Regions from separate parts of the Castellaniella defragrans 65Phen genome, predicted to be linked through region 1. Evidence: predicted binding sites of a transcription regulator. Region 1 holds the regulator's gene; each other region holds the start of a gene.

Region 1 (9,367 bases):
TGATGGCCGACTCGATGGCTTCCTTCTCGGCGGCTTCGAGCTTGTCGCCGTATTCCGTCAGGGACTTGCGCGTGGCGTGGACCAGGCCGTCGGCCTGGTTGCGCGCCTGCGCCAGTTCGGCGATGCGGTGGTCTTCCTCGGCGTTGGCCTCGGCGTCCTTCACCATGCGCTCGATCTCTTCCTCGGTCAGGCCGGAACTGGCCTTGATCGTGATCTTGTTTTCCTTGCCGGTGCCCTTGTCCTTGGCCGACACGTGCAGGATGCCGTTGGCGTCGATGTCGAAGGTGACCTCGATCTGCGGCAGGCCGCGCGGGGCCGGCGGGATGCCTTCCAGGTTGAACTCGCCCAGGGCCTTGTTGCCCGCGGCGACTTCGCGCTCGCCCTGGTAGACCTTGATGGTCACGGCCGGCTGGTTGTCGTCGGCCGTGGAGAACACCTGCGAGAAGCGCGTCGGGATGGTGGTGTTCTTCTTGATCATCTTGGTCATGACGCCGCCCAGGGTCTCGATCCCCAGCGACAGCGGCGTCACGTCCAGCAGCAGCACGTCCTTGCGGTCGCCCGACAGCACGGAGCCCTGGATGGCGGCGCCGGCGGCGACGGCCTCGTCGGGGTTCACGTCCTTGCGCGGCTCGCGGCCGAAGAATTCCTTGACCTTTTCCTGCACCTTGGGCATGCGGGTCATGCCGCCGACCAGGATCACGTCGTCGATGTCGGAGACCTTGACGCCGGCGTCCTTGATCGCCACGCGGCAGGGCTCGATCGTGCGCTCGATCAGTTCCTCGACCAGCGCTTCCAGCTTGGAGCGGGTGATCTTCAGGTTCAGGTGCTTGGGACCGGAGGCGTCGGCCGTGATGTACGGCAGGTTGATCTCGGTCTGCTGCGTGGAGGACAGCTCGATCTTGGCCTTTTCGGCGGCTTCCTTGAGACGCTGCAGGGCGAGCACGTCCCTGGACAGATCGACGCCGGATTCCTTCTTGAATTCGGCGATGATGTACTCGATGATGCGCTGGTCGAAGTCCTCGCCGCCCAGGAAGGTGTCGCCGTTGGTCGACAGCACCTCGAACTGCTTTTCGCCGTCCACGTCCGCGATCTCGATGATGGACACGTCGAAGGTCCCGCCGCCCAGGTCATAGACGGCGATCTTGCGGTCGCCGCGCTCGGACTTGTCCAGGCCGAAGGCCAGGGCCGCCGCGGTCGGCTCGTTGATGATGCGCTTGACTTCCAGGCCGGCGATGCGCCCCGCGTCCTTGGTCGCCTGGCGCTGGCTGTCGTTGAAGTAGGCCGGCACCGTGATCACGGCCTCGGTGACTTCCTCGCCCAGGTAGTCCTCGGCGGTCTTCTTCATCTTGCGCAGGATGTCGGCCGACACCTGCGGGGGGGCGAGCTTCTTGTCCTGCGCCTCGACCCAGGCGTCGCCGTTGTCGGCCTTGAGGATCCTGTAGGGCATCAGGTCGATGTCCTTCTGCACGGCCTTTTCGTCGAACTTGCGGCCGATCAGGCGCTTGACCGCGAAGATGGTGTTCTTGGGGTTGGTGACGGCCTGGCGCTTGGCGGGGGCGCCCACCAGGATTTCGCCGTCCTGCATGTAGGCGACGATGGACGGCGTGGTGCGCGCGCCCTCGGAATTCTCGATGATCTTGACCTTGGAGCCGTCCAGCACTGCGACGCAGCTGTTGGTCGTGCCCAGGTCGATGCCGATGATCTTGCTCATGTTGGATCCTGTCGATGTTTGAATGGCTGGGCGGGTTTCATGCCCGCCGATGAATCGAATATGGGGTTGTAAATCCCCGTTTCAAGGCCGGCTGCGGGGCTCAGGCGGGGCCTGCCGACACCATGACCAGCGCCGGGCGCAGCACGCGGTCGGCGATCAGGTAGCCCTTCTGCAGCGTCTGGGCGACGGCGCCCTGGGGGTGCTCGGAGGGCACGTTGGAGATCGCCTGGTGGCGGTGCGGATCGAAGGTGTCGCCCGGCGCCGGCGCGATCTCGCGCATCTGGTTGCGCTCGAAGGCGGCGTTCAGCTGCCGCAGGGTGGCCTCGACGCCCTGGCGCCAGTCCTCGGCGGTCTGGTTTTCCTGGGCCAGCGCGGCCTCCAGGCTGTCGCGCACGGGAATCAGGCTCTCGGCGAACGATTCCGTGCCGAACTTGCGGGCCTTGGACACCTCGTCCTGGGCGCGGCGGCGGACGTTCTCGACCTCCGCATGCGCGCGCAGCAGCTGGTCGTGGTAATCGGCGACCTGCTTCTGGGCCTCGTCGAGCAGCGCGGCGAGGTCCTCGCCCGGCTGCGCGGGGGCGGGTTCGGCGGCATCGGCCGGATGCTGGCCGGTGGACTGGGGTTCGGCGCTCGGCGCGGCTTGCGGGTCCAAGTCTTCCTGGGGAGCCGACATGGTGAAATCTCCAATGCTGAAAGGGGTAACAAAAGGATAGATGAGGGCGCGGGCGCGTTCTTCAAGCCCCGGCATGGCGATGGGCGGGCCGGCCCCCGGCGCGGCGCCGCGCACCGGACGCGGCGGACGCACCGGACGCGGCGGTCCGGGGCGGCGCGGGCGGCAGCGCGCGGGCGGGCCTCACGTCCAGCCGGCCAGGTTGTCGGCGATCAGCCCGGCGAAATCGCGCGCCCAGTCCGGCTCGGCGTTCAGGCAGGGAATGTAGCGGAAGGCCCGCCCGCCCGCCGCCAGGAAGGCCTCGCGGCAGCCCATGTCGATTTCTTCCAGGGTCTCCAGGCAGTCGGCCAGGAACCCCGGGCACATCAGGTCCACCGTGCCGACGCCTTCCCTGCCCCAGGCCTCCAGCGTGGGCTGGGTATAGGGCTGCAGCCAGGGCGCCGCCCCGAAGCGGCTCTGGAAGGTCACGTGCAGGCGCGCACCGTCGGCGCCCAGGCGTTCGCGCAGGGCCCGCGCGGTTGCCTGGCAGTCGCGGAAATAGGGGTCGCCCTGGCGCACCGACTGCTGGGGCAGGCCGTGGAAGCTGAGCAGCAGCCGGTCGGGCCTGCCGGCCCGGTCCCAGTGCGCGCGCACCGAGCGGTGCAGCGCGTCCACATAGGCGTCGGACGTGTGGAAACGGTCCAGGAAGCGCAGCGTGGGCTGGTGGCGCAGCCGCGCCAGGTGCGCGGCCACCGCGTCCACCGCCGTGGCCGTGGTGCTGGCGGCGTACTGCGGATACATCGGCACCGCCAGGATGCGGCCGCAACCGGCCGCGCGCAGGGCTTCCAGGGCGCCGGCCAGGGCCGGCCGGCCGTAGCGCATGCCCAGTTCGACCCGCACGTCCAGGCCGCGGCCGCGCAGGGCCGCCGCCACCGCGTCGGCCAGGTCCCGGCTGTGCACCAGCAGGGGCGAGCCCCGTTCGAGCCAGATCTGGGCGTATTTCGGCGCGATGGCGGCCGGCCGGCGCGTCAGCACGAACAGGCGCAGGATGATCTGCCACAGCGCGGCGGGCAGTTCCACCACCCGGGGGTCGGACAGGAACTCGCCCAGGTAGCGGCGCACCGCCGCCGGGGTCGGCGCGTCGGGCGTGCCCAGGTTGATCAGCAGCACGCCCAGCGGCCCGCGGCCGGGGCCGGGCGCGTCCGGGTCGAGCGCCCGGGGATCGGGCGCTTCGGGGAGGAAACGGCTCATGGTCGGAAAACAGGAAGAGGCGGCATCAGGAGGCCGCCTGGCCGAGGGCGTTGGACAGCATGCGGGCGGTGATGTCGACGATGGGGATGACGCGGTCGTAGGCCATGCGGCTGGGGCCGATGACGCCCAGCGTGCCGATCACCTGGCCGTCGACCCCGTAGGGGGCGGTGATGACCGACACGTCCTCGAGCGGCACCAGGCGGGAATCGCCGCCGATGTAGATCTGCACGCCCTGCGCGCGGCTGGAGACGTCCAGCAGGTGCAGCAGATCGGTCTTCTGCTCGAACAGCTGGAACAGGCGGCGCAGGCGGTCCATGTCGGCGGTCATTTCGGACACGCCCAGCAGCTTGCCCTCGCCGGAGATCACCACGGCCTCGTCGTCCGTGTCCGGCGAATCCAGGCCGGCGTCCACGGCCTGCTGCATCAGGCGGGAGATGTCGGTGCGCAGCGAGGCGAGCTCGTCGGCCAGGGCCTGGCGGACCGCGTGGAAGGACTTGCCGGAGAACTGCCGGTTGAAGAAATTGGAGGCTTCCAGCAGTTCGGCCTCGGAGTATTCGCGCGAGACGAACAGGATGCGGTTCTGCACGTCGCCGTTGGGCGTGACGATGATGAGCAGCACGCGGCGGTCCGACAGGCGGATGAATTCGATGTGGCGGAAGACCTGGGTGCGCTTGGGCGTGAGCACCACGCCGGCGAACTGGGACAGGTTCGACAGCAGCGTGGCGGCGGCGGTCACGGCGCGGCCGGGTTCGGCCGCCGGCAGGCAGTCCTCGATCCGCAGGTCGGGGCTGAGCTCGTAGGGCCGGGCGGTCAGCAGGCTGTCGACGAACATGCGGTAGCCGCGCGGCGTGGGCACGCGCCCCGCCGAGGTGTGCGGGCTGTGGATCAGCCCCAGGTCTTCGAGGTCGGCCATGACGTTGCGGATCGTGGCCGGAGAGAGATCAAAGACCTTCGACAGCGTGCGCGACCCCACGGGCTGGCCGTCCGCGATGTAGCGTTCGACCAGCGCCTTCAGCAACGTCTTGGCTCGATCATCCATGTCCATTTCATCCAGCATGCGGGATGGAAACGGCCCGCCCGCATCGGCAGCCGCGCCCTCCTCCCCTATAATCGGATACGCCTATTATTCCATTAAATTCCGGGAGGCCCCCCGCCCATGCACTTCAAGACCGTCGCCCTGATCGGGCGCCACCAGGACAGCGGCATGGACGCGCCCCTGCGCCGGCTGGGCCGGGTCCTGTCCTCGGCGGGCTGCGACGTCCTGATCGAGGCCGACACGGGCCGCAACACCGGCGTGGCCGATTTCCCCCTGGCATCCTACGAAGACATCGGCGCGCGCGCCGACCTGGCCATCATCATGGGCGGCGACGGCACCATGCTGGCGGCCGCGCGCCAGCTGGCCACCTCGGGCGTGGCCATGATCGGCATCAACCACGGCCGCCTGGGCTTCATCACCGACATCCCCCTGGGCAGCGCCGACGAAGCCATCACCCGCGTCCTGAACGGCGCCTTCGTCCAGGACGAGCGCATCCTCCTCGAAGGCCGCGTGATGCGCGGCGGCGAGACCATCTTCTCCGGCCTGGCGCTGAACGACGTGATCATCAACCGCGCCGGGCGCGGCGGCATGATCGAACTGCGCGTCGAATGCAACGGCGCCTTCATGCACAGCCAGCGCGCCGACGGCCTGATCATCGCCACGCCCACGGGCTCGACGGCCTACGCCCTGTCGGCCGGCGGGCCGATCCTGCACCCCCAGGTCAACGCCCTGGTGCTGGTGCCCGTCGCCCCGCAGACCCTGTCGAACCGGCCCATCACCCTGCCCGACGACAGCGTGCTGAACATCACCATCAGCGCCCTGGGCCGGGTGGAATCCGGCGCCAGCGTGCACTTCGACATGCAGGCCCTGTCCAACTGCCAGGAAGGCGACCGCATCGACGTGCGCCGCAGCCCCCACCGCGTCCGTTTCCTGCACCCCCAGGGTTACAGCTATTTCTCCACCCTGCGCAGCAAGCTGAACTGGAACCGCATGCTGCATCCCTGGGACGAACCCGACCAATAGACCCGACGGCCACAGCCACCCCTCGCCATGCTGCGCGCGCTGCACATCCGCGACTTCGTCATCGTCGACCAGGCCGACATCGCCTTCGAGGCCGGCTTCACCGTGTTTTCCGGCGAGACCGGGGCCGGCAAGTCGATCCTGATCGACGCCCTGGCGCTGGCCCTGGGCGGCCGGGGCGACGCCGCGCTGATCCGCCAAGGCGCCCCGCGCGCCGACATCAGCGCCGTCTTCGACGCGCCCGAGGCCGCCGCCGGCTGGCTGGCCGAGCAGGCCCTGGAAGGGCCGGAACTCATCCTGCGCCGCGTCATCGACGCCCAGGGCCGCAGCAAGGCCTGGATCAACGGCGTGCCGGCCACCCTGGGCCAGCTGCGCGACCTGGGCGCCCTGCTGGTGGACATCCACGGCCAGCACGCCCACCAGAGCCTGCTGCAGCCCGCCAGCCAGCGCGAGCTGCTGGACACCCAGGGCGGGCACGCCGAGCAGGCGCGCGCCGTGCAGCAGGCCTGGACCGACTGGCGCCAGGCGCAGGCGGCGCTGGACGCCGCCCGCAGCGACGCGGCCGGCCAGGCGGCCCGGCTGGAGCGCCTGGCCGCGGACGTGGCCTGGCTGGACGAACTGGCGCCCGAGCCGGGCGAGTGGCCGGAACTCTGCGCCCGCCAATCCCGCCTCGCGCACGCCCAGGCCCTGCTGGCCGGCGCCGGCCAGGCCGTCGAGGCGCTGGACGGCGAATCGGGCTCGGCGGCCCAGGCCCTGCACGCCGCGATCCATTCGCTGCAGTCCCTGGTGCGCCACGACCCCTCTCTGGAAGAACACTGTCAGGCGCTGGAATCGGCGCGCATCCTGTGCGCGGAAACCGTGTCCGGCCTGAACGCCTACGCCGACCGCCTGGAGCCCGATCCCGACGCCCTGGCGCAGGCCGACGCCCGCATGGGCCGCATGTTCGAGGCCGCCCGGCGCTTCCACGTCGAGCCCGACGCCCTGGCCGAACACCATGAAACGCTGCGCGCCCAGCTGCGCCAGGCCGAGGCCGGCCAGGACCTGGAGGCGCTGGAACGCGCCTGCCGCCAGGCCGAATCGCACTACATGGAACTGGCCCGCGCGCTGGGCGCCGCGCGGCGCGCCACGGCCGTCCAGCTCGCCGCGCAGGTCACGGCCGCCATGCAGACCCTGTCCATGGACGGCGGCGCCTTCGACGTCGCCCTGGCGGACTGCAAGCCTTCCGCGCACGGCCTGGAAACCGTCGAATTCCTCGTCGCTGGCCACGCCGGCGTCCCGCCCCGGCCGCTGGCGCGCGTGGCCTCCGGCGGCGAACTGGCGCGCATTTCCCTCGCCCTGTCGGTGATCGCCAGCCAGGCGGCGCGGGTCCCCACGCTGATCTTCGACGAAGTGGACGCCGGCATCGGCGGCGCCGTGGCCGAGGTCGTCGGCCGCCTGCTGCGCGAACTGGGCGCGCGCCATCAGGTCCTGTGCGTCACCCACCTGCCCCAGGTCGCGGCCTGCGCAGCGCGGCATTTCCGCGTCAGCAAGGCCACCCGCGCCGGCCGCACGCTGTCGGCCATCCGGCCGCTGGACGCGGAATCCCGCACGGAGGAAATCGCCCGCATGCTGGGCGGACTGAAGATGACGGACGCCACGCGCACCCACGCCCGCGAGATGCTGGCGTCGGGGCAGGCGGCGCGCTAGGGGACCGGAAAGGCTAGGAGACCGGGAAGATCAGGCCTTCTTGGCGGCCGAGCACTTCGGGCAGATGCCGTAGAGCATCATGTTGTGGCTTTCGAGGGTGAAGCCGTTTTCCTTGGCCACCCGATGCTGGCGCTTTTCGATTTCCGCGTCGGAGAATTCCACCACCCGGCCGCAGTTGGTGCAGATCAGGTGATCGTGGTGATCGCCGTCGTTGAGCTCGAACACCGCCTTGCCGCCATCGAACTGGCTGCGCAGCAGAATGCCCGCCTGCTCGAACTGGGTCAGCACGCGGTAGACGGTGGCCAGGCCGATGTCCACGTCTTCCGCGATCAATGCGCGATAGACGTCCTCGGCGCTGTGGTGGCGGGTTTCCGCCTTGCGGAATATATCGAGGATCTTCAGGCGCGGAAACGTCGCCTTCAGACCCATGGTCTTGAGTTCGATCTGGTCGTTCATGGTTCAAGTATCCCGGGGAATGCGGCAAAAGGCAAGCGGGCCGGAACCCCCCGCATCCAGCCGCGCGCATGCGCAAATCCGAATTCCCTTTATGATAGCGGTTTTAGCGGCCGCGGATGCGCGGCCATCGCATCCACCACGGGGGCTTTCGTGCACATCCGATCCAGCGCTCAATCCCACAGGCTGACCTTATGCCTGGCCGCCAGCGTCATGGCGCTGGGCCTTGCGGGCTGCGGCTCGACCAACTGGGGCTTTCCCTATCGGGCCACCATCCAGCAGGGCAACTGGATCACCACCGAGCAGGTCGCCAAGCTCGAAACCGGCATGACCCGCGACCAGGTGCGCTTCATCCTGGGCACCCCCACGCTGCAGGACATCTTCCACGCCGAGCGCTGGGACTACCCCTATTACAACCAGCCCGGCTACGGCAAGGACGAACTGCGCAAGTTCACCGTCTGGTTCGAGAACGACCAGCTGGTGCGCTGGACGGGCGACGAGCAGCCCGACCGCCAGCCCTTCCAGCGGGCCGACAGCGGCAAGGAAGCCGTCCAGTCCGCCGAGTCCGAACGCGCCGCCCGGCAGGCCGCGTCTCCGGGCGTGGATCCCGCCGCCTCCCCCAGCGGCCAGGGGGCCGGCGTCACGCCGCAGGCCACCATCGAAACCGGCGCCGGCGGCAAGAACCGCCAGGAGGGCCAGCAATAATGCGCATCGCCATCGCGGGCGCCTCGGGCCGCATGGGGCGCATGCTGATCCAGGCCGTCCTGGATTCCCCGGACCTCACCCTGGCCGTCGCGCTGGACCGCTCCGGCAGCGATGCCATCAGCCAGGACGCCGGCGCCTTCCTGGGCGTCGATACGGGCGTGCGCATCACCGGCAGCCTGGACGCCCTGGCCGGCGCCGACTGCCTGATCGACTTCACCCGGCCCGAAGGCACCCTGGCCCACCTGGACGCCTGCGTCGCGCACGGCGTCAAGTGCGTCATCGGCACCACCGGCTTCGACGCCGAAGGCAAGCAGGCCATCCGCGCCGCCGCCCAGAAGACCGCCATCGTCTTCTCCCCCAACATGAGCGTGGGCGTCAACGCCACCCTCAAGCTGCTGGACATGGCCGCCCGGCTGCTGAACAGCGGCTACGACGTCGAAGTCTTCGAGGCCCACCACCGCAACAAGGTCGACGCGCCCTCCGGCACCGCCCTGGCCATGGGCGAGGCCGTGGCGCGCGCCTGGGGCAAGCCGCTGGACGAGATCGCCGACTGGGCGCGCCACGGCGACACCGGCCCGCGCGAAACCGGCCGCATCGGCTTTTCCGTGCTGCGTGGCGGCGACATCGTCGGCGACCACACCGTGTATTTCTGCGGCACCGGCGAACGCATCGAGATCAGCCACCGCTCCAGCAGCCGCGCCACCTACGCCCAGGGCAGCCTGCGCGCCGCCCGCTACCTGGCCCGGCGCGAATTCGGCCTGTTCGACATGCAGGACGTGCTGGCGACCTGAACGCAGGGCCGTCCGGACGGCAAAGGGCCTGCGTTCGATCCGCAGGCCCTTCGTCTTTCATGCCG
Region 2 (9,367 bases), 1.7 Mb from region 1:
TATCGTTGCCGTGAAAAAAGAAGCGAATGGCCGGGGTGGGTCCCACTATATTCATGAAACCCTGCGACCGGGCCAGACCATTGGTGTCTCGGTACCCAGGGGCGGGCTGGAATTCGCCGATTCAGCGATGAATGTCTTTATTGCCGGCGGCATTGGCATTACGCCTTTTGTCTCGGCCATCCGCACGCTGGAACGCCAGGGCAGGAATGACTACGTGCTGCATTGGGCCAGCATGGGGCCGCCCAGCCTGGGCGACATGCTCCAGCCGGCGCTCTCTGCGGGGCGTGTGCATCTGTACGATACGCGACGGGTGGCTCCTCCTGACCTGGGAACCCTTATCAGACAATATGGCGATACTGCCAAAGTCTTCTGCTGCGGGCCCGGCGGCATGCTGGATGCCGTCGAGGCGCTGGTCGCTGATTGGCCCGAAGATCGCAAGCACATCGAGCGCTTTGTTGCGCCTGCCCATACGCCGGATCCGAGCGTCAAGCCGTATCGTGTCGTCTTGGCCAAAAGTGGCCGTGAAAAGGACGTATTGCCCGAAATCGGCCTGCTGGCCACCCTGGAATCCATGGATGCCGACATCATTGTGTCGTGCGGGGGCGGCATTTGTGGCGCATGCCGCACTCCTTGGAGCGAAGGGCCGCCCATCCACCACGATCGGGTGCTGACGCCACGGGAGCGCGAGCGCGAGGTCTGCGTCTGTGTTGCGGATTGCGCGGGCCCCACGCTGGTGCTTGATATCTAGGGAAGGCCGGGCGGATGACCGCGCCGGCCTCAGAACGCCGGATTGATGCTCAGGGCCATCAGGGCCGAGAGCTGGCACAGCGGCCGGCCCGAATCCCGCCGCAAAGCGTTGAAAGCCTCCTGTACGGCCTGCAGGTCGCGCTGGGCGGTGGGCTCGCGCTCGATGACGCCCGCGGCCGCCAGGCGCGCGACCACGTCGCTGGTCAGCAGGAACGTGTCCTTGCCGGCCAGGCGCAGGAACCCGGCGGCCGAGCGTCCGCCCAGGCGCGCGCCCCGCTTGGCCAGCAGGCGCCACAGGCCGATCGTGTCGGTGTCCGGCCAGTCGGCCAGGAACGCGCCGAAGCCGGTGCCCCGTTCCCGGCGGATGTCCAGGATGAAGCGGGCGTTTGCCGGAATGCTCTTGATCTTGGCGCGGTCGCGGATGATCCGGTCGTTCTGCATGTGCGCTTCGATCAGCGAAGGGCTGAGCTGCGCCATGGCCTCGGGGACGAAGCCCTGGAAGGCCTGCTCGAATTCGGGCCACTTGGCGTCGACCATCGTGTGCTGCACGCCCGCGTGGAAGACCCGCCGGGTCATGGCGGAAAGATAGCGGTCGTCGCCCTGGTCCTTCAAGGCCCGGGGCGTCAGCGCCCGGGGCAGAAAGGCTTCCAGGGCCTCGTCGGATTCAAAGCGCGCGCGGACCGTGTCGTAGAGCTGGCGATAGTCGAGGGTCATGAGTGTCTTCCTATGAGCCGTCTGCCCGGAGGCTGTCCTCCTGGGGGGCATCTTCCCGGCGCCCGTCTTCCTGCGAGCCGGCTCGCCTGACGTCGCGGGCGGGCGGCCGCCGGGCGGGGATCAGCCTTGCAGCGCCGCGCGGATGGCGCTGCGCGTGGCGCGCGCGGTCTTGGCGGCGGCCTGTTCCCAGCCTTCCTGGGCGCTGGCGTACAGGATGGCGCGCGACGAATTGATCATCATGCCGCGGCCGGCGGGCGTGCGGCCCGCCTGCACCGTGGCCCGGATGTCGCCGCCCTGGACGCCGATGCCGGGAACCAGCAGGGGCATGTCCCCCACCCGGCGGCGCACCTGGGCGATTTCTTCCGGGAAGGTGGCGCCCACCACCAGGGCGCATTGCCCGCTGGTGTTCCAGACGCGGGCCACCTGGTCGGCGACGTGCAGGTACAGCGGCGTGCCGTTGGCCAGGCGCATGTCCTGGAAATCGGCGCCGCCGACGTTGGAGGTGCGGCACAGGATGATGACGCCGCGCTCGCCGTAGTCGATGTAGGGCTGCACGGAATCGCGCCCCATGTAGGGATTGACCGTGACCGCGTCGGCGCCGTAGCGCTCGAAGGCCTCGCGGGCGTACTGCTCGGCGGTGCTGCCGATGTCGCCGCGCTTGGCGTCCAGCACGATGGGCAGGTCCGGATGCCGCTCGCGGATCGTCCGGCAGATGTCCTGCAGCTGGTCCTCGGCGCCCAGCGCCGAGAAATACGCGATCTGCGGCTTGAAGCCACAGACGTAGGGCGCGGTGGCCTCGACGATGCGCAGGCAGAATTCGGTGATCGCGTCCGGCCGGCCTTCCAGTTCCTTGGGAAAGCGCCGCGGGTCCGGATCCAGGCCCACCATCAGCAGGGAATCCTGGGCGGCCCAGGCGCGGTTCAGCTTGTCGATGAAGGTCATGGGGTCGGCCTCTGTCTCGTATGGGTATGGGTTCGGGGGAGTGCGGTGCGCTCGCGGTCGCGCGCCGCGTGCGTCTTCATGGGCTCAGGAGCTCAGGACGGCCACCAGCGCGGCGCCAGCACCGCCGCCCAGGCGGCGGCCGCCAGCAGCAGCGTCAGCAGCACCGCCGCGCTGCCGATGTCCTTGGCGCGTCCCAGCAGGGGATGATAGTCGGTGCCGATCGCGTCGGCCAGCGTCTCGATCGCGGAATTGAGCAGTTCCACCGCCAGCACCAGCACCGGCGCGCCCGCCAGCAGCAGCCGTTCGACGGCGCTGTCGCCCAGCCACAGGCCCAGCGGGATCAGGATCGCGGCCAGCACCGTTTCCTGGCGGAAGGCGGCCTCGTGGCGCCACGCCGCGCCCAGCCCCTGCAGCGAATAGCCGAAGGCGCGCGCGATGCGCAGCAGTCCGCCGGTGCTCTTGTAAGGGGAGGGCTGGGTCATGGGGCGACGGGTCCGGATGGTGCGGGCATTGTAATGGATGGGTGTCGGGAAGCGGTCGCTTCCATCCGCATGTCGATGTGGATGCTGCCGTAGGGGCAGCGCAGCCCGGCCGATAAAAAATCCCCGCCGCGGCGAACCGTGACGGGGATGATGCAGAACACGAGATAGCCCCTGCGGACTATCTCGTGCCTGCCGAATCCGGGCAGCGTGCAAGCTGCAAGGAGGGGCCGGGGTCCGGCCGGCGCCGGAGCGCCGGCTGGAGACGGACGGGAGCTTAGAAGCCGCCCATGCCGCCCATGCCACCCATGCCGCCCATGTCGGGCATGGCCGGCGCGGCCTTGTCTTCCACGATCTCGGCCACGGCGGCTTCGGTGGTCAGCAGCAGGCTGGCGACCGAGGCGGCGTTCTGCAGCGCGGTGCGGGTGACCTTGGTCGGGTCGATCACGCCCTGCTCGACCAGGTCGCCGTATTCGCCGGTGGCGGCGTTGTAGCCGTAGTTGCCTTCGCCCTTCTCGACCGCGTTGACGATCACGCTGGCTTCGTCGCCGGCGTTGCTGACGATGGTGCGCAGCGGGGATTCGATGGCGCGCAGGACCAGCTTGATGCCGGCGTCCTGGTCGGCGTTGTCGCCCTTGACCTTGGCCACGGCGGCCTTGGCGCGGATCAGCGCGACGCCGCCGCCCGGGACGATGCCTTCCTCGACGGCGGCACGCGTGGCGTGCAGCGCGTCTTCGACACGGGCCTTCTTTTCCTTCATTTCGACTTCGGTGGCCGCGCCCACGCGGATCACCGCGACGCCGCCGGCCAGCTTGGCGACGCGTTCCTGCAGCTTTTCACGGTCGTAGTCGGACGTGGCTTCCTCGATCTGGGCGCGGATCTGCTTGACGCGCGCTTCGATGTTGGCGGCCTGGCCGGCGCCGTCGATGATGGTGGTGTTTTCCTTGGCCACTTCGATGCGCTTGGCCTGGCCCAGCAGCTCCAGGGTCGCCTTTTCCAGCGACAGGCCGGTTTCCTCGGAGATCACCGTGCCGCCCGTCAGGATGGCGATGTCTTCCAGCATGGCCTTGCGGCGGTCGCCGAAGCCCGGGGCCTTGACGGCGGTGGTCTTCAGGATGCCGCGGATGTTGTTCACCACCAGGGTGGCCAGGGCTTCGCCCTCGACGTCCTCGGCCACGATCAGCAGCGGACGGCTGGACTTGGCGACTTGTTCCAGCACCGGCAGCAGGTCGCGGATGTTGCTGATCTTCTTGTCGAAGATCAGGACGAACGGATCGTCCAGCACGGCGACTTGCTTGTCGGGGTTGTTGATGAAGTAGGGCGACAGGTAGCCGCGGTCGAACTGCATGCCTTCGACGACGTCGAGTTCGTTTTCCAGGGACTTGCCGTCCTCGACGGTGATGACGCCTTCCTTGCCGACCTTGTCCATCGCGTTGGCGATGATTTCACCGACGGAGGTGTCGCTGTTGGCCGAGATCGAGCCGACCTGGGCGATGGCCTTGCTGGTGGTGCAGGGCTTGGACAGGGCGTGCAGCTCGTTGACGGCGGCGATCACGGCCTTGTCGATGCCGCGCTTCAGGTCCATGGGGCTGATGCCGGCGGCCACGTACTTCAGGCCTTCCTCGACGATGGCCTGGGCCAGCACGGTGGCGGTGGTGGTGCCGTCGCCGGCGTTGTCGGAGGTCTTGGAAGCGACTTCCTTGACCAGCTGGGCGCCGATGTTCTCGAACTTGTCCTTCAGTTCGATTTCCTTGGCGACGGAGACGCCGTCCTTGGTGACGGTGGGGGCGCCGAAGGAGCGGTCCAGCACCACGTTGCGGCCCTTGGGGCCCATGGTGGTCTTGACGGCGTTGGCGAGGATGTTGACGCCGCGGACGATGCGGGTGCGGGCATCGTCACCGAAATAAACTTGCTTTGCAGCCATGTCGAAATTCCTTGGTATGAGGGGGGCTTACAGGATCACGGCGAGGACTTCTTCCTCGCGGATGACGAGCACTTCCTCGCCATCGACCTTGACGGACTGGCCGGCGTACTTGCCGAACAGGACCTTGTCGCCGACCTTCAGGTCGACCGGGATCACTTTGCCGTCGTCGGTCTTCTTGCCGGGACCGACGGCCAGGACTTCGCCCTGGTCGGGCTTTTCAGCCGCGCTGTCAGGGATGACGATACCCGAGGCGGTGGTGCGCTCGTTGTCCAGACGCTTGACGATCACGCGATCGTGCAAAGGACGCAGTGCCATGGAGGAACTCCTGTACGTAGAAAGTGTGAATGGGTGCTGGGGCGGAGGATTGTTAGCACTCAACCCCGTCGAGTGCTAATTATAAGGACGATTCTCCGCGTTTCAAGAGGGGAGCCGGGCTTGTTACAAGTAAGGGGGCGCCGATGAGACCTTCGAGGGGTCCGGCGGCCTGCCGGCCACGGGACTGAAGGCGCTGAGGCGTGCGCGAGGCCGATGCTGGACTGCAGGCGGGCGCCCGAGGCGGCCGCCCGGCGCCGAGGCCATGGATCGCGCGGGCGGCGCTTCAGGAGGGAAGGCTGCCCGCCCCCGATGGCGCCCACCGGCTGAAATTCGATCCCATCCGGATGAAATGCCGCTCGATGAAATGCCAGGAAACATAGCCGAGCAATGCCGCAATCGCCACCGATGCGAGCTGGTTGAAGCTGATCCCCTGTTCGGGAAAATATTGCGCCATCACCTGCTGGACCGGCCAGCCCCATAAATACATCCCGTAAGAGATGTCGATGGCCGGCTTGAATTTCAGCAGGGCCTTCCGGCTGGAAAAAAACAGGATGGAGTAAAAAACGGCGAGATAGAAGAAATAAAAATTGTACGACGACTTCATGAATAGAAAGTACAGGGCCCATGCGCCAATGGTCCCCTGGAAATGCACTTGGATCCTGTCCTTGAACAGGGTGAAAAGCGACCCCGCGGCGAAACAGGGTGCGAGCATGGTGATCTCGGTGTTCTGCGGCAGCCAGGTGAAGAGCAGTGTGTTTCCGGTGGCCGAATCCACCAGGATGACGAGAAACAGCCCGATCGACAGAGGGCGGGATCGGGTCGAGCCCAGCAGGAATGCCGCAAGCAGTGCGACATAGGCATAGATCTCGTACGGGATCGACCACAACGATCCATTGACGGAGCTGAGCGCATTGTCCTGGAACACCCCCGGAAGATCATATTGCATGTCCATGATCAGTCCGTGCAGGAAGTATTCGTAGATGGCGGGATTTGAAAAATACTCGTGGGGTGGATGGGCCGAAAGGAGCGGCCCGAACACGAAAGCCATGGCTGCCAGCACGACCGCCAGCGCGGGCCAGATCCTGAAAAACCGCGACATCAGGAATTGGCAGGCGTCCTTTTTCTCGACCAGGCTGTTGGTCACGACCAGGCCGCTCAGAAAGAAGAATGTCTTGATCGCAAGCGAGCCCGAGTAATCGAAAACCAGCAGCCTTTTCAAGAAATCCAGCTTCCCTTCGGTGGGAAGCACGGCGTAGGCGTGGCCATATATCACCATGGCCGCGGCAATCAGCCGGAAGATATCCAGATTGTTGTTTTCTTTGCGGAGAACGTTGGACAGGAGCATGGATCGAAAATCCGAGGTTCCGGTTGCGCCAAAAAATCAAGACAGATCTTCGACGGTGGTTTCGAGCGGGAAATTGAAGGGGCGATGCGGGGATCGAAGCGCGCGGCGGAGGGCGTGGACGGAAAGCCGTGCGTTGGTGCAGCACGCTCCCGGGCATTGGCACGGGTATCGCGGGGCCTGCAGGGAACACTGAGGCTCATCGACTTCAATCCTGTACATGCTCCATGGTGGACCCCGCCTTGCATGTTCAGTATGTATGGAACTGCACCAAGCGTTTTCTCGGAGGCGGACAGGAAAGATCCGGATCCACGGACATTGGCGCATCACTGGTGTTCAAGGCCGGCCCAATCGGCTGCTTCGCCATCCTTCCGCCGGCCCATTCGAGGGCAGGGCACGATGGCGCGCATGCGTCGCTTGAGTTGCAAATGGTGGCATATATTGCCTCTTGTACGTGTCAGCAAGCCACTGCATGCATTTTCTTGAAATCGCCGCACCGGGCGATCCTGAACTCCTGCGCCCGCCCGGGCGTTCCAGGTCCAGCCTGATGCCGTCGGCTCACCGCTCCGCCAGGCAGGCGTGCACTCCCCGTGCGATGGCGCGGGCCAGGCGCGCGACCGTCTCCGGCTCGCCGAGGCGGGCTTCTTCCGCCGGATTGACGATCACCCCCGCCTCGACCAGAACGGCGGGCATGGGCGCGGTGCGCAGCACCGCCAGGCCGTCGTAGCGGTGGATGCCCAGGCGGCGGTCGACGAACGGATGGTTTTCGCCTTCGACCGGCTCGGCGTGATAGTTCGAGGGCCGTTCGCCCGCCGCCCGCAGCCGCTCGCCGATGCGCCGGGCGCAGCGCAGGCTGCGCGCGGGATGGGGATTGCGCCGCGACACGAAAATCGAATAGCCCGCGAACTCGCCCTGGCGGCCGGCCTGGAGATACCGCGCCAGGATCGAGTCGTGGTGGATCGAGACGAGGACGTCGGCATCCGGCGCAGCCGCCGCGCGCTGGTCCGGGGGGATGTCCGCGCCGATGCCTTCGACCCGCGTCGTCCGCTCGCCCAGCGCCGCCAGCGCGCGGGCGAGGGCGGCGGCCAGATCCCGGTTGTACAGGTACTCGGGGCGGCCGCTGGCGCCCGCCGCGCCCGGATGTTCCGGCCCGTGGCCCGCGTCCACCAGGACGTGCGCGGCGCGCGCGGGGGCGGCGCCGCCCGGGGCCAGCAGGCCGAGGGTCAGCAAAACGGAAGCCAGCAGGACCGGAGCCGGCAAAACGCGGGCCGGCAGACCGGGGGCCCGGAAGGGAAGCAGGGCGCGCGCCAGGCGCCTGCGGGCAGAGCATGTCGGTGACACGGCAACGGTCCTCCGGGAAACGGGGCGCGGCGCGGCCGCCGCGCTGCGGTCCGGCGCGGCCGCCTCCGCGGCCCGGCGCGCCGTCTGCCCCCAGCATACGACCCCGCAGCGGACAGGGATATGGGGAAATCCGGCACCCCTTCTGGGCGATGATGCGGGTTTCGGCCGCGGGCCGGTGTCCCGGCCGGGGCGCCGCGCTTCCGGCCCGTGCAATCCAGAGAGGTTTCGAGATGAGCGATGACGATTTCCAGGCCGGCACGATCCGGCGGCTGGAACAGGGGTTCGAGGGCCGGCTGGAGCGGCGCTACGGCCACGATCCGGCGGCCGTCTGGGCCATGCTGACGCAGCCTCCGCATCTGGCCCAGTGGCTGGCGCCCGGCACCATCGAGCTGCGGCAGGGCGGGGCCGTGCGCATCGATTTCGCCGACAGCGGCATCGTGATCGACAGCACCGTCACGGCGCTGGAACCGCAGCGCGTGCTGGAATATTCCTGGAGCAGCGGCTCGCAGCCCGCACGGCCCATCCGCTGGGAACTGGCCGAGGAGGCGGACGGCACGCGGCTGACGCTGATCGTGCGCCTGCCCGGCGACGAGGACGCCGCCAAGGCCTGCGCGGGATTCGACGGCCACCTGGCCATGCTGGCCGCGGCCCTGGAGAACGTGCCGGTGCGCTTTCCCCTGGACCTGTACCTGCGGGCGCGCAAGCATTACCAGACGCTGCTGGATGCCTGAGCGCACGAACCGCACCGCATGAGCCGCGTCGTGCCTCCTCCTACGAGGCGATCGCCAGCTGCCGCCGCGGCGCGGGCCGGGCCGGCGCCGGCGCGCCATCCTCCGTGTCCCGCCGGAACACCCCGGCCGCGCTGGCCAGGTTCAGGGTCTGGCCGTCCAGGGTCTGCACGGCCGTGAACGACTCCTCGGCCATGGCGGCGTTGCCCCGGGTCAGGTCGCCGAGCTGGACGAAGGTTTCGCGGATGCGCGCCAGGCCGTCGGCCTGCTCCCGCCCCGCCTGATGGATGTGGTCGATCAGCGCGCCCACCTGGCGGTTCTGTTCCAGGATGTGGCCCATTGCTTCGGTGGCCTCGCGCGTGCGGGCCACGCCGCCCTGGGCGATCTGCACGGTTTCGTGGATCAGGCCGCCGATTTCCTTGGCGGCGCTGGCCGAGCGCTGGGCCAGCGCGCGCACTTCCCCGGCCACCACGGCAAAGCCGCGGCCCTGTTCGCCGGCGCGCGCGGCCTCGACCGCGGCATTGAGCGCCAGGATGTTGGTCTGGAAGGCGATGCTGTCGATCACCCCCACGATCTCGCCGATCTTCTGGCTGGCCGCGTCCATGTGCTCGATCTGGTGCGCGGCCTGTTCCACGGTGCTGGCCGCGTGGACGGCCGAATTGCCCGAGTCCTTGGCCAGGGCGACGGCCTGCCGGGCGCGGTCGGCGTTGCTGTCGATCAGGTCCGCGAGCTGCTCCATGGCGTTGGCCGTCTCGGCCAGCCGATTGGCCGCCTGTTCGGTTTCGGTGCTCAGGTGCTGGCTGCCCTGGGCGATCTCGCCGGAGGCGTGGCGCAG
Region 3 (9,367 bases), 960 kb from region 1:
ATGGCCGCCCGCCCCATGACCAGGCCGGCCAGGCCGCCGCCCAGGAAGCTGACCATGAAGCCGCGGAAGATCTCCGTCACGGCGGGCGCGGTGCCGCCGAACAGCACGCTGAGCAGCACCGAGTACAGGGCGATGGAGGCCGCGTCGTTGAACAGCGCCTCGCCCTCGACCAGGTTGGTGAGGCGGCGCGGCGCGCCGACCTCGCGGAAGATGCCCACGACCGCCACCGGATCGGTGGTGGCGACGATGGCGCCCAGCATCAGGCAGACCACCAGCCCGTAGGTGGAAATCGCCGCCAGCGAGAAGCCGACCGCCACGGTGCAGACCACGACGGCCACGATGGCCATCACCAGGATGGGGCTGATGTCGTCCAGCAGCCGCCGCAGGTTCGTCGCCAGCGCCGTCTCGAACAGCAGCACGGGCAGGAAGACGAACAGAAAGGTCTCGGAGGAGATCTCGAAGTGCTGCAGCGTATCCAGGAAGTCGGCCACGACGCCCGGCGCCCAGCCGTGCACGTGGATGATGACGCCCAGGATGAAGCCGACGATGGCCAGCAGCACGGAATAAGGCAGGCGCAGACGGCCCGCCAGGGGGGGCATGAAGGACACCAGGGCCAGAAGCCCCGCCAGGCCGAATACCAGCAGGCCGATTTTCATGATGAAGGAATGCGCTCAAACCATCCAGTGGGTATGTTACAGGCCCGCGCGGCCGGTTCCCTGGAAATGACGATAAAAAAAGGGATGCCTGGCGGCATCCCGGGAACATCCGCTTCGATAGGGAGGGGAAGAGGAGAAGCAGAAGCGGACGACAGAACGGTGGGGCCGGCGTGGCCGGCGCGCGTTCATGGAGGATTGGTCCGCCCGCGGCGCGGAAAGTTCACGGCCGGGGCGGGGAAGATGCAAAAGAGTGTTTCGGGCCCGGGCGGGGAAAGCGCGCCGGATGGTGCCCGGCGGACGGCCGATTCCGCGCGCCGGGCGAAAACGGATGTCCGCCCGGAAGGACGGCCCGGACGGAGGAAAAGGCTCAGGCGGCCTCGAAGTCCGCCTGGCGGTCGCTCAGGGCGATGCGCAGTTTCTTCAGGGCGGCCGATTCGATCTGGCGGACCCGTTCGGCGGAGATGCCGTATTCGTCGGCCAGCTCGTGCAGCGTGGCGCCGCCGTCGTCGGCCAGCCAGCGGGCGCGCACGATGTGCTGGGAGCGCGCGTCCAGGGACGAGAGGGCGTGTTCCAGGCCCTCGCCCTGCAGCGCGTCCATGCCGCGGCGCGCCAGCACCCGGTCGGGCTGCTGGGCCTCGTCGGCCAGCCAGTCGGACGGCGCGTAGCGGTCTTCCTCGTCGGCCGGGGCGTCCAGGGCGCAGTCGCCGCCCGAGAGGCGGACTTCCATTTCGGCGACGTCCTCGGGGCGCACGTCGAGCTCGCGCGCGATGTCGGCGACCTGCTCCGGCCCCAGGCTGCGGCCGTCGGGCCGCATGCGGCGCAGGTTGAAGAACAGCTTGCGCTGCGCCTTGGTGGTGGCGATCTTGACCAGGCGCCAGTTGCGCACCACGTATTCGTGGATCTCGGCGCGGATCCAGTGCACGGCGAAGGACACCAGGCGCACTCCGCGGTCGGGATCGAAGCGGCGCACGGCCTTCATCAGGCCGATGTTGCCTTCCTGGATCAGATCCGCGTGCGCCAGGCCGTAGCCCAGGTACTGCCGGGCGATGGAGACCACCAGACGCAGGTGCGACAGGACCAGGTCGCGCGCGGCGTCCAGGTCGTTGTGGTCGCGCAGGCGGCGGCCCAGGTCGGCTTCCTGGTCGGCGGACAGCATCGGCAGCCGGTTGACGGCGTTGATGTAGGCATCGATGGTGCCGAGCGCGCCGGGATTGGAGATCGCCAGCGAGAGCTGGGACGGCGCGAGCGACAGGGCGGACGAAGAGAGGGTCATGGTGACAAGGTCCTCGTGCTGGAGGAATTCATGTTAGCACTCCCCGGAGAAGAGTGCTAATTTCAAGGTAACGAATTTCAAGGTCAGGAATCTTTGGCCGTCCCCCGGCGGGAAAGTTCCCCCGGTTCGCCGGATCCTGGCCGGATCCCGATGTCCCGCCGATCGCAGTCCGCCACTCCCCTCAGGGCAGCTCCAGGTCCGCCACCAGCGGCGCGTGGTCCGACAATTTCTTCCAGGGCGAGCCGTGCAGCACCCGCGCGCGGCGCACGGCGAAGCCGCGCTGGTAGATGCGGTCCAGCCGCAGCCAGGGGAACACGGACGGGAAGGTCCGTGGCGGCGGGGTCAGGCGCGCATTGCCGTTCATGGACAGCTCGGGCACCTGGCGCAGCCCCTGGCCCGGCAGCCAGGCCAGGCGCTCGCGCAGGCGCGAGACGGTGCGGCGCAGGCGGTAGATCTCGTCCGATCCCTGCGGCGCGGCGGCGAAGACCTCGACCAGGCCGAGCTGCTCGACGAACAGCGGCGCCAGGCGGTTGGTCCAGTCGTTGAAGTCGCCGGCGATCAGCAGCGGCTCGTGCGCGGGCACCAGGCGCTGGATGCGATCGGCCAGCGCCTGAATCTGGCGCGAGCGCCCGCCCGCCAGCAGCCCGAGGTGCACCACCAGGCAATGCACCGGCACGTCGCCGACCCGCACCACGCCGTGCAGCAGGCCGCGCTGCTCCAGGCGGTGGTCGGAGACGTCCTGGTTCTCGTAGTACAGGATGGGATAGCGCGACAGCAGCGCGTTGCCGTGGTCGGTGGCGTGGCGCACGGCGTTGCAGCCGTAGGCGGCCTGCATGTGCAGGGCCGCCGCCAGGGACTCGTGCTGCGCGTCCAGGCTGCCGCGCACCTGGTTGCGGCCCTGCACTTCCTGCAGGAACAGCAGGTCGGGCCGCAGGCCGTACAGGCCCAGCCGCAGGTCGGCCAGCGATTCCCGCCCACCCGTGGCCGAGCGGCCCTTGTGGATGTTGTAGCTGACGACCCGCAGCACGGGCATGGCCGGTCTCCCCGCCCTACTTGGCTTCCGTCTGGCGCAGGCGGATGTGCAGCTCGCGCAGCTGCTTTTCGTCCACGGCCGACGGCGCCTGCGTCAGCAGGCACTGGGCGCGCTGCGTCTTGGGGAAGGCGATCACGTCGCGGATGGATTCCGCGCCCGCCATCAGCGTCACCAGACGGTCCAGGCCGAAGGCCAGGCCGCCGTGCGGCGGCGCGCCATATTGCAGGGCGTCGAGCAGGAAGCCGAACTTCAGGCGGGCTTCTTCCTCGTCGATCTTCAGGGCCTTGAAGACCTTGCGCTGGACGTCGGCGCGGTGGATGCGCTCGGAGCCGCCGCCGACTTCCCAGCCGTTCATGACCATGTCGTAGGCGCGCGCCAGGGCCTTGCCCGGATCGGTCTCCAGCAGGTCCTCGTGGCCCGGCTTGGGGCAGGTGAAGGGGTGGTGCGCGGCGGTGTAGCGGCCTTCGCCCTCGTCGTACTCGAACATGGGGAAGTCCACCACCCACAGCGGCTTCCAGCCCGGCTCGAACAGCCCGTTGGCGCGGCCGAACTCGCTCTGGCCGATCTTCACGCGCAGGGCGCCGATGGCGTCGGCGACGACCTTGGCGCGGTCGGCGCCGAAGAAGATCAGGTCGCCGCTCTGCGCGCCGGTGCGCTCGATCAGGGCGCGCAGGGCGTCCGCATGGATGTTCTTGACGATGGGCGACTGCAGGCCGTCGGGAATCGAGGCGGCGTCGTTGACCTTGATGTAGGCCAGGCCGCGCGCGCCGTAGATGCCGACGAACTGGGTGTAGGCGTCGATCTCGCTGCGCGGCATGCTGGCGCCGCCGGGCACGCGCAGGGCCACCACGCGGCAGGCCGGGTCGTTGGCCGGGCCGGCGAAGACCTTGAAGCCCACGTCGCGCATCAGGTCGGCCACGTCGGTGAATTCCAGCTTCACGCGCAGGTCGGGCTTGTCCGAGCCGAAGCGGCGCATGGCTTCTTCCCAGCCCATGACGGGGAAGGGATCGGGCAGGGCCACGTCGAGCACCTGGCGGTAGATCTCGCGCACCATGCCCTCGAAGATCTCGCGGATCTGGACTTCGTCGAGGAAGGAGGTCTCGCAATCGATCTGGGTGAATTCCGGCTGGCGGTCGGCGCGCAGGTCCTCGTCGCGGAAGCACTTGGTGATCTGGTAGTAGCGGTCGAAGCCGGACACCATCAGCATCTGCTTGAACAGTTGCGGCGACTGGGGCAGCGCGAAGAATTCGCCCGGATTCACGCGCGAGGGCACCAGGTAGTCGCGCGCGCCTTCCGGCGTGCTGCGCGTGAGCATCGGGGTCTCGATGTCGATGAAGCCCAGCGCGTCGAGGTAGTTGCGCGCCACCAAGGACACGCGGTAGCGCAGCATCAGGTTGCGCTGCATCTGCGGGCGGCGCAGGTCCAGCACCCGGTGCGTCAGGCGCGTGGTCTCGGACAGGTTGTCGTCGTCGAGCTGGAACGGCGGCGTGACGGAGGCGTTGAGGATCTCGATCTCGCGGCAGAGGATCTCGACCTCGCCCGAGAGCAGGTCGGGATTGGTGGTGCCGGCGGGGCGCAGGCGCACCAGGCCGGTGATCCGCAGGCAGTATTCGTTGCGGATCCGTTCGGCGGTCTCGAACGCGGCCTCGTTGTCCGGGTCCACCACCACCTGGGCCAGGCCCGCGCGGTCGCGCAGGTCGATGAAGATCACGCCGCCATGGTCGCGGCGGCGATGCACCCAGCCGAACAGGGTCACGGTCTGGTCGAGGTGGGCTTTGGACACCTCGCCGGTGTAGCAAGTGCGGTTCAAGAATGGCTCCGTCAGAGGAATTGTTCGAGTTTCAATGGGCCTGTCCGTCGGGGGATTCCACGGCCGGCAGGTCCATCTGTGTCTGGGGCGGCAGGCCGGGCGGCGCCACCACCCCCATGGACACGATGTATTTCAGTGCCGTTTCCACCGACATGTCGAGCACCTGGACATCGGCGCGCGGCATCATCAGGAAGAAGCCCGACGTCGGATTGGGCGTCGTGGGCACGTAGACGCTGACGAAATCGCCGTCCAGCAGCGCGGCGATCTCGGTGCAGGGAGTGCCGGTCAGGAAGCCGATGGTCCAGGCGCCCTGGCGCGGATACTGCACCAGCACGGCCTCGTGGAAGGCCTGGCCGTTGGGCGCGAACACGGTGTCGCTGACCTGCTTGACCGAATTATAAATGGAGCGCACCAGGGGGATGCGCCCCAGCAGGGATTCCCAGCGCGACAGGATGGCGCGGCCGATGAAATTGGCGCAGAACAGCCCCGTGAGCAGGATCACGGCCAGGACCAGGACCAGCTCGAACCCCGGGATCGCCACCCCGAACAGGGCCTCGGGCGAGAGGAACGAAGGCACCAGGGACATGAGGGTGCCGATCAGGATGGTCAGCACCCAGACCGTGGCCACCAGCGGCAGCCAGATCAGCAGGCCGGTGATGAAGTAGCGTTTGAGAAAGCGCATGGATTCCCGGAATCAGCCCGACGTCGAGGCGGGCGGGGTGCCGCCGGAGGCGGGGGCCGCGGCCGCTGCCGGCGCGGCGCCGCCCGCCGCATCGGCGGATTTGGGCGCGGGTTTGCCGCCGCCGCGGAAATCGGTGGCGTACCAGCCGGTGCCCTTGAGGCGGAAGCCGGCCGCGGTCACCTGTTTTTCGTAGGCGTCCTCGCCGCAGGCCGGACAGGTCTTCAGCGGGGGATCGGAGATTTTCCGCAGCACGTCCTGCTCATGGCCGCAGCGGCTGCAACGATAGGCGTAGATAGGCACAGCGATGATTCCGAAATGATCGACGGCCTGGATTTTAATCCTTTTAGCGCAAGGCCCCCCGCGGGGGGCGCGTTTCGCCCCGGGGCGGCTCGGCGGCGGAACGGGCCTTGCGCGGCCGTGTCCGCACGCGTCAGCCGAACGAATTGGGCAGCATGAACATCGCGGCCGCGACCAGCGTGGGCACGGCGGCCGCCCCCAGCAGCTTCAGCGGCGAAATCGAGCCGTCGCCGAAGCAGCCTTTCAGGATGGAGAAGCCGGCCGGGTTGGGCGCGTTGGCGATCACGGTCAGGCCGCCGCCCGTCACGGCGCCGGCCACCAGCATGTAGCGCCACAGATCGCCGGTGCCCTCGACCAGCGAGCCCAGATAGGTCAGGGCGGCGTTGTCGGTGACCGCCGTCAGGGCCGTGGCCCCCAGGTACAGGACGTAGGGCGACAGGCCGCCCAGCAGGTCCTGCAGCCACCACTGCTGCAGGCCGCCCAGCACCACCAAGCCGGCGAGGAAGAAGCCGACCATCAGGCCCTCGCGCAGCAGCAGCGGCGACTGGTGCCGCTTGTAGGCGTGGGCGTAGCCGATGAACAGCACCAGCAGGGCCATGAAGATCTGCATGTGGTGCGAGGCCAGGACGACGCCCAGCAGGAACAGCACGTGCACGGCCATCACCACCGGGGACACCGGCGGCCGGCGCTCGTCCTCGTCGTCCTGGACGCCGATGCTGCCGTTGAGCAGGAAGGGCCGGCAGATCAGCGTCAGAACCAGGCCGTTGATCAGCACGGCGAGCGCCGCGCGCCAGCCGAAATGGGTCGCCATGAAGGCCGTGTCCCAGCCGAAGGTATGGGCCACCATCAGCACCGGCGGCGCGGCGTAGGCCGTCAGCACCCCGCCGATGGACACGTTGACGAACAGCACGCCGACGGTCAGGTACTTGAAGCCGTCCTGGCCGGGCCGGCGGAAATAGGCCTGGCGCAGCAGCAGGGCGGCCAGGGTCATGGCGGCCGGCTCCGTGATCAGCGAGCCGGCCAGCGGCACCAGGGTCATGATGACGAAGAAGCGCGACAGTTCGCCGGCCACCGGCAGCAGGCGCGACACCGCGTCGACCAGCAGGCGGACCAGTTCGATGATCGGCCGGCTGGCCGCCACCACCATGATCACGAAGACGAAGGCCGGCTCGGTGAAATTGCGCGTGTCGAGGTATTCGACCGCGCCCTGCACCCCCAGGGTCAGCCCCATCCACACGAACAGCGCACAGGCCCAGACGCCGAACACCGCCTCGACCTCGGACAGCAGGTGCCACAGCCCGGCGTGCGGCCCGCTCTTGTTGGCCAGCCGGGCGAAGACGGGTACGGAGAACGTGTGGATGATGGCGATGGCAAACAGAATGCTTGCCACGACCTCGGTGTGACTGACCATGTCCGGGTCCTGTGTGAGAGGCTGAAGAGGGATTCAGGCGTCGCCCAGGATCAGGCGCGCGCCCTTTTCGGCAATCATGATCGTCGGCGAGTTGGTGTTGCCCGAGGTGATGACCGGCATGATGGACGCGTCGATCACCCGCAGGCTTTCCAGCCCCCGGACACGCAGCTCCGGATCCACCACGGCCAACGGATCGACGCCCATTTTACATGTGCCCACCGGATGGAAGATGGTGGTGCCGATGTCGCCCGCGGCGGCCTCCAGCGCTTCCTGGCTCTGGACGGCGTCGCCCGGCAGGTATTCGCGGGGCTGGTAGCGCGCCATCGCCGGCTGGGCCATGATGCGCCGCGTCAGGCGCAGGGCGTCGGCCGCCACGGCGCGGTCCTCCGGGGTCTGCAGGTAGTTGCAGAGGATGTCCGGCGCGTCGGCGGCATTGGGCGAGACGATGCGCACGTAGCCCCGGCTGCCGGGCTGCAGGTTGCAGACCGAGGCCGTCAGGGCCGGGAAGTCGTGCAGCGGATCGCCGAACTTGTCCAGCGACAGGGGCTGGACGTGGTATTCCAGATTGGGGCGCGGGCGCGACGGATCCGAGCGCGCGAAGGCCCCCAGCTGCGAGGGCGCCATGGACAGCGGCCCGCTGCGGAACAGGCCGTACTGCAGGCCCATCCAGGCCTTGCCGTGCCAGGAATTCACCAGGGTGTTGAGGGTGCGGGCGCCCCGCAGACGGTAGATCATGCGCAGCTGGAGATGGTCCTGGAGGTTTTCCCCCACGCCGGGCAGGTCCAGCACCACCGGCACGCCCAGCTTGCGCAGGCGTTCGGCCGAGCCGACGCCGGAGACCTGGAGCAGCTGGGGCGAGCCGATGGCGCCCGCCGCGAGGATGAGCTCCCGCCGCGCCACGGCCCGCAGCCGGCCGCCCTCGCCCACGCAATCGACCCCGGTGGCGCGGCGCCCGGAGAAGCGGATGCGCTCCACCCGCACGCCGGTCATCACGCGCAGCGTGTCGCGGTGCATGACGGGGCGCAGGAAGGCCTTGGCCGCGTTCCAGCGCACGCCGCGGCGCTGGTTGACCTCGAAGTAGTTGCAGCCGGCGTTGTCGCCGCGGTTGAAGTCGTCGGTGCGCTCGATGCCCGCCTGGGCCGCCGCCTCGCGGAAGGCGTCGAGCACGTCCCAGCGCAGGCGCTGCGGCTCGACCCGCCAGGTGCCCGAGGCGCCGTGGAATTCGCTGGCCCCGGCGTGATGGTCCTCGACGTCCTTGAACAGCGGCAGCACGTCGGCCCAGGACCAGCCCGGATTGCCCAGCGCCGCCCAGCCGTCGTAGTCGGCGGCCTGGCCGCGCACGTAGAGCATGCCGTTGATCGAGGACGAGCCGCCCAGCACCCGGCCGCGCGGATAGCCCAGCGAGCGGTAGTTCAGGCCCGGATCCGGCAGGGTGTGGTAGCACCAGTCGGTGCGCGGATTGCCGATGCAGTACAGGTAGCCGACCGGGATGTGGATCCAGCGCCAGTCGTCGGCGCCGCCCGCTTCGAGCAGCAGGACGCGGTGCTCGCGCGACAGGCGGTTGGCCAGCAGGCAGCCGGCCGAGCCGGCCCCCACGATGACGTAATCGAATTCCAGCGCGGCGGCGTCCGTCGTTCCTGCGGTCATGGCGTGCGGTCTCCTGCGGCGCCTGGAAGCGGCTCCGTTGTTTACTAATGGAAACCAGTCTAGCCGCAACGCCGCTGCGGCGCCAGACGGCCTACAGCCAGGGACGCAGGACCGTGCCGGCCAGGGCGGCGGCGATCAGCAGCACGCCGACCTGCATGTTGGAGCGGAACAGGCGCAGGCCGCGTTCCGGGTGGCGCACGTCGAAGACGCGCACCTGCCAGGCGAAGTGGCCGGCGATGACGGCCATGCCCAGGTAGTAGGGCCAGTCCATGCCCATGCCCCAGCCCGACGCGGTCCACAGGACCGCCGTGGCGGCGTACATGCCGCCGATCCAGGCCCGGCCCTGGTCGCCGAAGCGCATGGCGACCGACTTCAGGCCCAGCATGCGGTCGTCGCGCAGGTCGATGTAGGCATAGATGGCGTCGTAGCCGATCTGCCACAGCACCGCCCCCAGCCACATGGCCACGGCGTACCAGGGCACCGCGTCGCGCGTGTCGGACCAGGCCATCAGCATGCCCCAGTTGAAGGCCGCCCCCAGCACGGCCTGCGGCCAGTAGG

What was found. The regulator HrcA, encoded in region 1, represses chaperone genes, less so after heat shock. The targets are predictions, from matches to a motif close to TTAGCACTCNNNNNNNNNGAGTGCTAA.
Region 2: a site for HrcA is predicted at 5,174-5,200, ahead of BN940_RS16480 (co-chaperone GroES). Genes of this name have one in related genera too.
Region 3: a site for HrcA is predicted at 1,963-1,989, ahead of rpoH (RNA polymerase sigma factor RpoH). Genes of this name have one in related genera too.

The regions. Positions count from the first base shown of each region.
Region 1 covers NZ_HG916765.1:1,398,823-1,408,189, reverse strand. Annotated here, with positions in the region: gene dnaK (molecular chaperone DnaK) at 1-1,711, opposite strand, end outside; gene grpE (nucleotide exchange factor GrpE) at 1,812-2,384, opposite strand; gene hemH (ferrochelatase) at 2,565-3,611, opposite strand; gene hrcA (heat-inducible transcriptional repressor HrcA) at 3,637-4,650, opposite strand; gene BN940_RS06330 (NAD kinase) at 4,768-5,670, shown strand; gene recN (DNA repair protein RecN) at 5,698-7,353, shown strand; gene fur (ferric iron uptake transcriptional regulator) at 7,384-7,809, opposite strand; gene BN940_RS06315 (outer membrane protein assembly factor BamE) at 8,020-8,511, shown strand; gene dapB (4-hydroxy-tetrahydrodipicolinate reductase) at 8,511-9,302, shown strand.
Region 2 covers NZ_HG916765.1:3,692,744-3,702,110, reverse strand. Annotated here, with positions in the region: gene BN940_RS16505 (PDR/VanB family oxidoreductase) at 1-748, shown strand, start outside; gene BN940_RS16500 (DNA-3-methyladenine glycosylase I) at 778-1,461, opposite strand; gene pyrF (orotidine-5'-phosphate decarboxylase) at 1,582-2,403, opposite strand; gene BN940_RS16490 (diacylglycerol kinase) at 2,496-2,885, opposite strand; gene groL (chaperonin GroEL) at 3,160-4,806, opposite strand; gene BN940_RS16480 (co-chaperone GroES) at 4,834-5,121, opposite strand; gene BN940_RS16475 (acyltransferase family protein) at 5,405-6,466, opposite strand; gene BN940_RS16470 (N-acetylmuramoyl-L-alanine amidase family protein) at 7,022-7,774, opposite strand; gene BN940_RS19125 (SRPBCC family protein) at 8,035-8,535, shown strand; gene BN940_RS16460 (methyl-accepting chemotaxis protein) at 8,576-9,367, opposite strand, start outside.
Region 3 covers NZ_HG916765.1:434,899-444,265, reverse strand. Annotated here, with positions in the region: gene BN940_RS01930 (cation:proton antiporter) at 1-656, opposite strand, end outside; gene rpoH (RNA polymerase sigma factor RpoH) at 1,024-1,929, opposite strand; gene BN940_RS01920 (endonuclease/exonuclease/phosphatase family protein) at 2,111-2,962, opposite strand; gene aspS (aspartate--tRNA ligase) at 2,979-4,772, opposite strand; gene BN940_RS01910 (DUF502 domain-containing protein) at 4,804-5,454, opposite strand; gene BN940_RS01905 (FmdB family zinc ribbon protein) at 5,467-5,754, opposite strand; gene BN940_RS01900 (putative Na+/H+ antiporter) at 5,885-7,162, opposite strand; gene BN940_RS01895 (GMC family oxidoreductase) at 7,196-8,809, opposite strand; gene ubiA (4-hydroxybenzoate octaprenyltransferase) at 8,901-9,367, opposite strand, start outside.